DNA from 2 places in the Streptomyces sp. DF42 genome. Region 1 is predicted to be linked to the other one. Evidence: riboswitches for the same ligand, from Rfam matches in the RefSeq annotation. Region 1 holds a riboswitch; the other holds the start of a gene.

Region 1 (4,460 bases):
TCCGAGGACCAGAACACCTTCGAGGGCCGCGACGACGCGACCGGCGAGGTCAAGTGGACCGGCACCCGCGCCGACCTCGTCTTCGGCTCGAACTCCGAGCTGCGCGCGGTCGCCGAGGTCTACGCGGCCGACGACGCGAAGGAGAAGTTCGTGAAGGACTTCGTCGACGCGTGGGTCAAGGTCTCGAACGCGGACCGCTTCGACCTCGTCTGAGGTTCGACCTCGTCCGACGGTCCGAGCCGTCCGACCGCCAGACCTGCCTGACCACGACGTCCGGGCCGGCCCACAGGGGCCGGCCCGGACGTCGTTCGCCTGCGGGCCGTCGTTCGCCTACGAGCTCGGGCCCGGCTTGACGGTCTTCATCGTGAAGTGCGAGATGACGTTCCTGATCCGGGGAATGGTCATGACCCGCCGGCTCAGAAACGTCTCTCAGGCGGGCAGATCGGCGACGGCCACGCGTGCGGACTGGTCGGGGCTGCCGAACAGCCTCCGCAACTCCCGTACTTCCTCCGCCTGCGCCAGGGCCTCCTAGAAGCGCTCGACCATCTCCGCGTCCTGCGCCTCAAGACCGAGGTCGATCAGCACGTCGAAGGAACGGCCCACGGAAGCCGGATCGATCACCGCCCGGTAGCCCCGGATGGCGTTGCTCGCCTTCGCGTTCGGATGTCCGAAGAACGTGAGAGGGCCCCCGGATGGTTCCGTGGGCCCTCTCACCTGTTCGATGCGTGGTCAGCTGGGAGCGGCGACCGTCGCCTTCGCGGCCGCCGACACGGGCTTCGGGTTCAGCAACCGCTCGGCCAGCTCGCCGAAGACGAGTGCGAAGCTGCCCCAGAGGGTGGCCTGGATGGCCAGGGCGGCGAGTCGGAACCGCCACAGCACGGTGGCCGGGAAGTCCTTCGGCACCTCGTTGACGACGGGCAGGAACTCGTACGCCAGGCCGATCACGACGGCGAACGCGGCAACCGCGACCATCGTCGCCCACCAGGTGCCCAGGTTCGGCTGGAGCCGCTTGCCGAGGATGGTGGCTGCGATCGCAAGGAGCACGCTGAGCAGCATCATCAGGAAGTACAGGGTGGTCCGCTTGCCGATGGTGTCGGGCTCGCCGACCGACGGCGGATTGGCCGGGTACTTCAGGAACGGCACCACGTACACCGCCAGCAGCGCGCAGCCGGACAGCAGCAGCGCGGTCGCCCGCGGCGAGAAGCGGCCGACGCGGCCGAGGGCGAAGCAGTAGGCGAGCGCGGCGATGCCGCCGAACGCGACCCCGTAGAGCAGAACGCCGGTGGCGAGACCGGCGGTTGACTGCAGGGAGCGGGAGACGACTTCCATCTCGTGCTCGTGGGAGTGCGCCTCCTCGAAGCCGATCGCCTTGTCTACATACGGTTCACCGAGCAGATAGGCGGCGACCAGGGCGAGGACTCCGGCGGCGAGGCCGGCGAGCATGCCCCGCACCAGGAGGTTTCTTACCGTCGTGGAGTTCATGGGTGTGCGGCGTCCCTCGTATCAGTGGCAGGGGAAGCCGAGCAGGTGGCGGGCATCGTGTACCCACTCATGGACGTCCGTGCCGCTGAACACGGAGGTGGCGCCCTGTTCGGCGCCGACGAAGTAGAGCAGGACCAGCATCAGGACGCCGACGAAGACGGCCCAGGGGGCTATGTCCTTCAGCGGCAGCTTGGCGGGTACGACGGGGGTGGTGACTGTCGGCTGGGCGACATGCTGCGCCATGGCAGGGCCTCCTCGGGAGCTCGCGTCCCATCTCGGTGGTGCACATGACGACGGCTACGGGTCTGACTCGCCACCACCCCCCTCGGGGCGGCGGCACACAGTGGCGCGACCGTGCCGGACTCTCACCGGCTTCCGTCTTGCCGTCGTCGATATCAGACCGACGGTACCGTGTGTCGCGAACCTGGCCAATACCGCACCACCTGGAGTGATCTCCCTCTCTCCCGTCAAGTGGCCCCTCTCATCCGGGGGGTGGGGGCGTCGGCGGGCTTGGGGCCGTGTGACCTCCAGCCGGCATCCCCACCTTTGCGTGCCCTCGGTCAGGCGCCGGCCACACCGTCCGGCTTGGCCGCCTTCGCGGGCGTTGCCAGTTGCGGCCGGGGTGCAGGCGGGCAGGCGGGCAGCCCATGACTCCCATTCAGGTGATGGTCGGCGCCCCCGGCAGGCGCCGACCATCACATCAAGCCGCTCTGGCGGCCTGACTCTCGGCTTCCGGCAGCAGGCTCTCCATGGTTGCCCGGGCGCGGGCCACCCCGGAGCCTCACCCGCCCGGGCGCCGGCCGAGCCGTCCGGTCCCACTGACCGCGAGCACGACCAGCGCCAGCACCTGTACGGTCACGACCACCCCGATCAGGGCCGGGATCGACGCGCCGTACAGGGCTCCGGTGATCGTGCCGCCCGCCAGACTCGCTGCGCCGACCACCCCCGCGAAGACTCCGTACGCGGTCGCGCGCCGCCCTGACGGCACGAGGTCGGCGACCGTGGCGCGCAGCGTGGACTCCTGGATGCCCATGGCCGCGCCCCACACCAGGGAGCCGATCACGGCCACCGCCACCGTGTTCGTGAACGCCAGCATCGGGACGGCGGCGGTCAGCACCGGCAGGGCGACCAGCACCCGCGGCCCGACACGGTCGTACAGCCAGCCGGTCGCCAGTGCGGCGAGAGCGTCGACGACCATGGCGGCGGCGTACAGGACCGGCACCCATGCCGTCGTCATGAGGTGGCGTTGGACGAGGTGGTAGGAGAGCACGCCGAAGGTGGTGAAGCCCGCGGTGGTGGCGGCGGTGAACGTCGCGTACGTCCAGAACGCGCGCGGCAGGCGGCCGTCCGGCGCGGGTGCGTTCGCGGGAGGGGTTGCCTCCCGCTCGTACGCCTCCGGATCGGGCACGCGCGCCCGCAGCCAGACCAGCAGCCCGAGTACCGCGACGCCCGGGGCGGCGAGCACCCCGAGGGCCGGTCCGTAGTCGCCGCCGGTCAGCGCGAGCATGCCGGCCACGACGAGCGGGCCGATGAGTGCGCCGACCTGGTCCATCGCCTCGTGCACGGCGAAGCCGCGCCCCCGCCCGGTCGCTGCTGTGGCATGCGACAGCAGGGTGTCCTTCGCGGGTGAGCGGACCGCCTTGCCGACCCGTTCGGCGATCACCAGCACGCAGGCCACCCACAGGGTTCCCACGACGCCCAGCAGCGGTACGGAGAACACTGTCAGCGCGTATCCGGCGATCGCCAGCCCCCAGAAGCGTCGGGTGCGGTCCGCCAACGGCCCCGAGACCAGCCGCAGTCCGAGCGCCGCCGCCTCTCCGGCGCCCGTGACCACACCCACCACCAGGGCCGACGCGCCCAGCGAGGCGAGCAGTGGTCCGGTGATCGAGCGGGCGCCCTCGTACACGAAGTCCGCGAGCAGGCTGACCGTGCCGAACCACACCACGAACCGCCAGGGCCGCATCCGGGCCGGTGACGCCGGGACTGCCTGGGACTGCGGAGCTGTCATGGACGTGGATTCCCTCCTCGATCCCCTCCTCGGTGACGCCGCCGGTCCTCGGCGTCCGTGCCGCCCATCATCCACCGACGCGATTGCCGACGGCAGTCATGCGCCTGCCCGATCGGCGAGCGGGGCTCAGGCGGAGGCGGGGCACCGAGGCCGGAATCGACAGCAGCAGGCCGGCAAGCCGCCGATCTCTCGCCCGATCCACACCCCGTACACGAAGTGACAGGTTCTGGTCAAAGACTGTCCAAGTTTCGGACACGCCGTCCCGCCCGTGATCAGGTCCCAGCGACGGCCGTACGCATGCCCGTTTGGGAGGATCTGGTGTCAGCACCAACCCGCAAGAGACGATGGCTCACGAGCTGCGCCATCACTGCAACCGCCGCACTTGTCGCGATACCCGCAAGCGCCGCCTCCGGCCAGAACAACAGCCCCTTCGGCGCCCGCAGCCTCGCCCGGCTCGCCGCCCAGCGCGAGCAGTCGGTGGGCTCCATGAGCCCCAGCCTGAAGGGCGGAGACGGAGACGGCGACGACGGCAACGAGGCCGACGAGATAGCCGAGGGCGCGGACCAGTACGCCGAGGCGCGTACCTCGCCGGGCGTCGTCGCGCCGGGCGCGTACGGTGCCGCCTGGGACGACCTGACCAACCTGCGGAGCACCGGCGGCAGTTGGCGCGAAGTCACCGACCAGCCGTACAACTCCGACGACCCGCGCTACCGGGACATCGACTCCAACTCCAGCGGCGGCTCGGGCAACGTCACCGGCCGGATGGCCGCGATGGCCGCCGACGACGACGGGTACGTGTACGCGGGCAGTGCGGGCGGCGGCGTGTGGCGCTCCCGCTCCGGCGGCGGGCACTGGCACCCCATCAGCGACCGGCTGCCGGCACAGTCCACCGGCGCGCTCGCACTCGACGGTGGCGGACGGCTGTGGCTGGGCACCGGCGAGGCGACCACCAATGCGGACGCCTACCTCG
Region 2 (4,460 bases), 2.0 Mb from region 1:
ATGCCGTCGAACAGCTGCCGCATGTCGTAGATGGAGTCGATGGCCACACCCGCCATGCCGACGTCGCCGGTCACGCGCGGGTGGTCGCTGTCGTAACCCCGGTGCGTGGGAAGGTCGAAGGCGATCGACAGGCCCTTCTGGCCGGCCGCGAGGTTGCGGCGGTAGAAGGCGTTGGACTCCTCGGCGGTGGAGAAGCCCGCGTACTGGCGGATCGTCCAGGGCTGGTTGACGTACATCGTCGGGTACGGGCCGCGCAGGTACGGCGCGACGCCCGGATACGTCTCCAGGAAGTCCAGGCCCTCCAGGTCACGGCCGGTGTAGAGCGGCTTGACCGCGATGCCCTCCGGCGTCTCCCAGACGGGCTCGGTCCCCTGCGTGGCGTTCTTCACGGCCGTACGCCACTCGTCGGCGCCGCCGTCGGTGGTCGGGGTCCCCAGCTCGATGCCGGTGAAGTCGGGGATTCCCATCAGGACACTCCCATGCGGTCGAGGGTGGCGGTGAGCACGGCGACGGCGTCGCAGCCCGCGAAGACGTAGGAGTCCACGTCGGTGTACTGCCCGGGCCGGCCGGCGATGAACACGTGCCGTGCGCCCGCCGCCCTGAGGGTCCCTGCGACGCCCTCGGCCTGTTCCTCGTACAGCGCGTCGCTGGAGCACAGGCAGACCTCGGTGGCGCCGCTGTCCTCGAACGTGCCCTCGGTGACGGGCTCGATACCGCCGGCCTGGAAGAGGTTCGCGGCGAAGGTCGTGCGCGCGGTGTGGGCGGCGGCGGGGCCGATGGCGGCCAGGAAGACACGCGGCCGGGATCCGGTCGCCGCCAGGTGGGCGTCGGAGCGGGCGCGCAGAGCCTCGTAGGCCTCGTCGCGCCGCACGCGCGGCAGGCCACCGGACGGCGACGGGAGCGCGGGGGCGCGCTCCACGGGCTTCTCGCCGAGGTGCGGGAACTCGCTGACGCCGGTGATGGGTTCGCGGCGCCTGGCGAGCTTCGCGCTGCGCGCCTCCCACGTGGCCGCCAGGTCCGCACCGAGGCGGCCCGAGCGCAGGGCGGCCGCCTGGCCGCCGAGTCCCTCGATGTGGCGGAAGAACTCCCAGCCCGCGTGGGCGAGTTCGTCGGTGAGCCGCTCCACGTACCAGGAGCCGCCCGCCGGGTCGATCACCCGGGACAGATGCGATTCCTCGACCAGGATCGTCGAGGTGTTGCGGGCGATGCGGCGCGCGAAGGCGTCCGGCAGACCGAGCGCGTGGTCGAAGGGCAGCACGGTGACGGCGTCGGCGCCGCCGACTCCGGCGGCCAGCGTGGCGATCGTCGCGCGCAGCATGTTCACCCACGGGTCGCGGCGCGTCATCATCACCGGCGAGGTCACCACGTGCTGCAGCTGCGCGCCGGCGCCCGGCGCCCCGCACACCTCGGCCACCCGCGCCCACAGCCGGCGCGCCGCCCGCAGCTTGGCGATGGTCAGGAACTGGTCGGCCGTCGCCGCGTAGCGGAACTCCAGCTGCGCGCAGGCCTGTTCGACGCTCAGTCCCGCCTCGGTCAGCTCACGCAGATAGGCGACACCACTCGCCAACGAGGAGCCCAGCTCCTGCGCCGCTGAACCGCCCGCCTCGTGGTACGGCAGCGCGTCCACGGTCAGGGCCCGCAGCCCCGGGTACTCCCCGGCACAGCGCAGGGCGAGGGAGGCCACCGGCGCGAAGTCCGACGCGCTGCCCGTGCGAGCCTCGTGCCCCAGCGGATCGGCGCCCAGACTGCCGCGCACCGCCTCCTTGGCGACGCCCCGCTCCTCGTAGATCCGCAGCAACTCCCGTGCGGCGGGCTCGACTTCGCTGCCCGCGTCGAGAACGGCGGGCGCCAGGTCGAGGTACACCCCGTCCAGGACCCGGCCGAGCGACGACACCGGGATGCCGCCTTCGCCCTCGCCCAGGACCAGCCAGAGCGAGGTGACGCCGTTCTCCAGGTCCGTGAGTGCCGCGCCGTTGTCGGCGACCGTGTGCCGCTGGCGTACGTCCCAGCCGCCGGCGGTGTTCCCCTCGGCGCGGCTCGCGCGCAGGAACGGCGCGAAGCCGGGGAAGCCGGGGTCGGGCGCGGCATCGAGCGCGGTGTAGAGGGGGCGGGTGCGCAGCCCGTCCTCCAGCGCGGTGGACAGGGCGTCTTCCGCCGCCGCGCCGGAGACTTCCTTGCCCGACTTGCGCAGGACGCCGGCCACCAGGCCGTGCCACTGTTCAAGGTTCGCGTCAGGGAACTCGGCGGCCAGCGTGAGCCCGTCGTCAGGCAGGACCGTCATGCTCGGATGCTAGGACAGATCGACAAAGGAGCAGCAGAGGGCACGGCTGTGACCTTGCCCTCCATCACCTTGTGACCCCGGTCTCCCACCCCCCTCCGGCGGGGTTCCGACGACCATCCCCAGGTCATGCGCCCTTGGCCATGTTCCCGTCAGACGGTACGGTCAAGGGGTTGTTGACGACGACAGAGCGGAAGCCGGTGAGAGTCCGGCACGGTCGCGCCACTGTGAACGAGACGACCCCCCTTGTGTGGGCGGAACGGCTCGCGAGTCAGACCCGCAGCTGTCGTCATGTGCACCACTGAGATGGGACGCGTACTCCCGAGGAGGTTCTGCCATGGCGCAGACCGTCGCCCAGCCAACACCCGCCACCCCTGTCGTACCCGCCAAGCTGCCGCTGACGGCGATAGCCCCCTGGGCGGTCTTCTTCGGCGTCCTGATGCTGGTCCTGCTCTATTTCGTCGGCGCCGAGCAGGGCGCCACCTCCGTCGTCTCCGGCGAAGGCGTGCACGAGTGGGTGCACGACGCGCGTCACCTCCTCGGCTTCCCCTGCCACTGACGAGGACACCGCACAATGTGGGCAGGCAACTCCCGTACCCCACTGAGTGATTGAACGACCCACCGCCGTGAGGGCCCCCGGACCACCGGGGGCCCTCACGCGTTTTCCCGGCACCCCTGTCCGCGTCAGTGTCCGCCCTCGGGCTCCCGTGCTACGAGCGTCTGCCCGAGTCGCAGGTTCCAGCGCCCGGAGCGTCCGCTGATCTCGGTCGCCGTCAGGGGAGGCACGTCGAGCCGCCAGAACGTGGCCTCATGCACCGCGAGGACCCCGACCACCGCGGCCCGCACGATTTCCGGCTCCACCACGGCGAGCGTCCGGCCGTCGGTCTGCGCGGTCGCCTTCAGCCACCGGCCCACGCGTTCGCAGAGGCCCTGCACGGTCTCCCCGCCGTGCGGCGCCGCGGCAGGGTCCGCCAGCCAGTGGGCCACCTGGTCAGGTTCTTCGGCACTGACCTCGCCGAGCGTCCGGCCCCGCCAGCGGCCCACGTCCATGCCGCCCAGCTCGGGCGCCTCCACGGCGGCGAGACCGAGGGCCGAGGCAGTCTCCCGGCAGCGCACCGTGGGGGAGACCAGGACCCGGTCGGCCGCGGACAGCGTGCCGGAGGCCGACCGGGCGCGAGCTGCGCCACCGGCGTCAAGCGGGCTGCCGTCGTCGAACCGGCCCTCTCGCACGGATCGGTTCATGGCGGGTGAGACGAAGGTGACGCGGCTGGTCACGCCGTAACTCCTGTTCTGCCTGTTCGGCTGCTGCGGGGCGACGGACCGCGGGACGACGGGGCGCCCGTAGGGACTCCGGTGATCACGCGGAGCGGGAGAGCTGTGCGCGTACCCACTCAGGATCGGGATTGGTGTGCGGCCGGCCCGCAACGACGACGGTCGGCACGGTCTCGTTGCCGTCGTTGGCCGCCCTCACCGCTGTCGCCCCGGCCGGATCCCGCCAGATGTCGACCCAGTGCAACTGGCGGGCGCTACGGCCCAACCTCAGGCGCAGGCGGATGCAGTACGTGCAGCCCGGCCGCCAGAAGACGACCGGCCGGCCGTCGACCGCGCTGCGGCGTTGTGCCTCCATCGCACCGACCGGCTTCGGGAAGAGCAGCGGTGAGTTGATACCTGCGAACAGCACGAACACGACCAGGAGCGCCGCGGCTGCGGCCGGTGCTCCCGCGACGAGCAGAGCTGCCGCAACGAAGGAGCCGCAGAGCACGAAGAGCATCGGGAGGATCCAAGCGCGCGTCATGAGGACCAAGGCTATCGACGAGCCGACGTCCGGCGAACGCCGGCCGATCGTCCGGACGGCCACCGTGTACATCACTTGAGGCGTCGTTCACCGCACCGCGTTCACGCGTGGCCCGAATCTGCCCGGAAGAGCGTGATGTTGAACAGGCCGCGCAGCAGCCGGTCGGCGAGCGGGAGGAAAGCCCAAAATCGCAGCGGGAGCCGAGTGCGCAGCGCGTGGGGCGGCCGGGTGACGGAGGTGACCTCGATCGCTCGCAGCCCGTACCTCTCCAGCGAGCGTGGGTCGTCGCAGGCCCACGACCAGCGGGCCTCCATGTTCTTCTTCACCGCCTGCTGGTGCTGCTTCTCCAGGAGGCTCCTGGGATACGTGTCGACGGCGACGAGCGCG

Evidence for each region. A riboswitch is a leader RNA that binds a small molecule or an ion and turns the genes downstream of it on or off. The one in region 1 is predicted to bind cobalamin.
Region 2: another riboswitch for cobalamin. It lies ahead of ACYUED_RS42545 (CbtB domain-containing protein); the one in region 1 lies ahead of ACYUED_RS33125 (CbtB domain-containing protein).

Annotation. Positions count from the first base shown of each region.
Region 1 is NZ_CM177859.1:7,223,354-7,227,813, reverse strand. Features, by position in the region: gene katG (catalase/peroxidase HPI) at 1-213, shown strand, start outside; gene ACYUED_RS33135 (hypothetical protein) at 529-714, opposite strand; gene ACYUED_RS33130 (CbtA family protein) at 730-1,482, opposite strand; gene ACYUED_RS33125 (CbtB domain-containing protein) at 1,504-1,725, opposite strand; cobalamin riboswitch at 1,760-1,911, opposite strand; gene ACYUED_RS33120 (MFS transporter) at 2,264-3,490, opposite strand; gene ACYUED_RS33115 (WD40/YVTN/BNR-like repeat-containing protein) at 3,809-4,460, shown strand, end outside.
Region 2 is NZ_CM177859.1:9,267,827-9,272,286, forward strand. Features, by position in the region: gene scpA (methylmalonyl-CoA mutase) at 1-467, opposite strand, end outside; gene ACYUED_RS42540 (methylmalonyl-CoA mutase family protein) at 467-2,281, opposite strand; cobalamin riboswitch at 2,419-2,580, shown strand; gene ACYUED_RS42545 (CbtB domain-containing protein) at 2,616-2,837, shown strand; gene ACYUED_RS42550 (histidine phosphatase family protein) at 2,963-3,553, opposite strand; gene ACYUED_RS42555 (glutaredoxin domain-containing protein) at 3,636-4,073, opposite strand; gene ACYUED_RS42560 (class I SAM-dependent methyltransferase) at 4,175-4,460, opposite strand, start outside.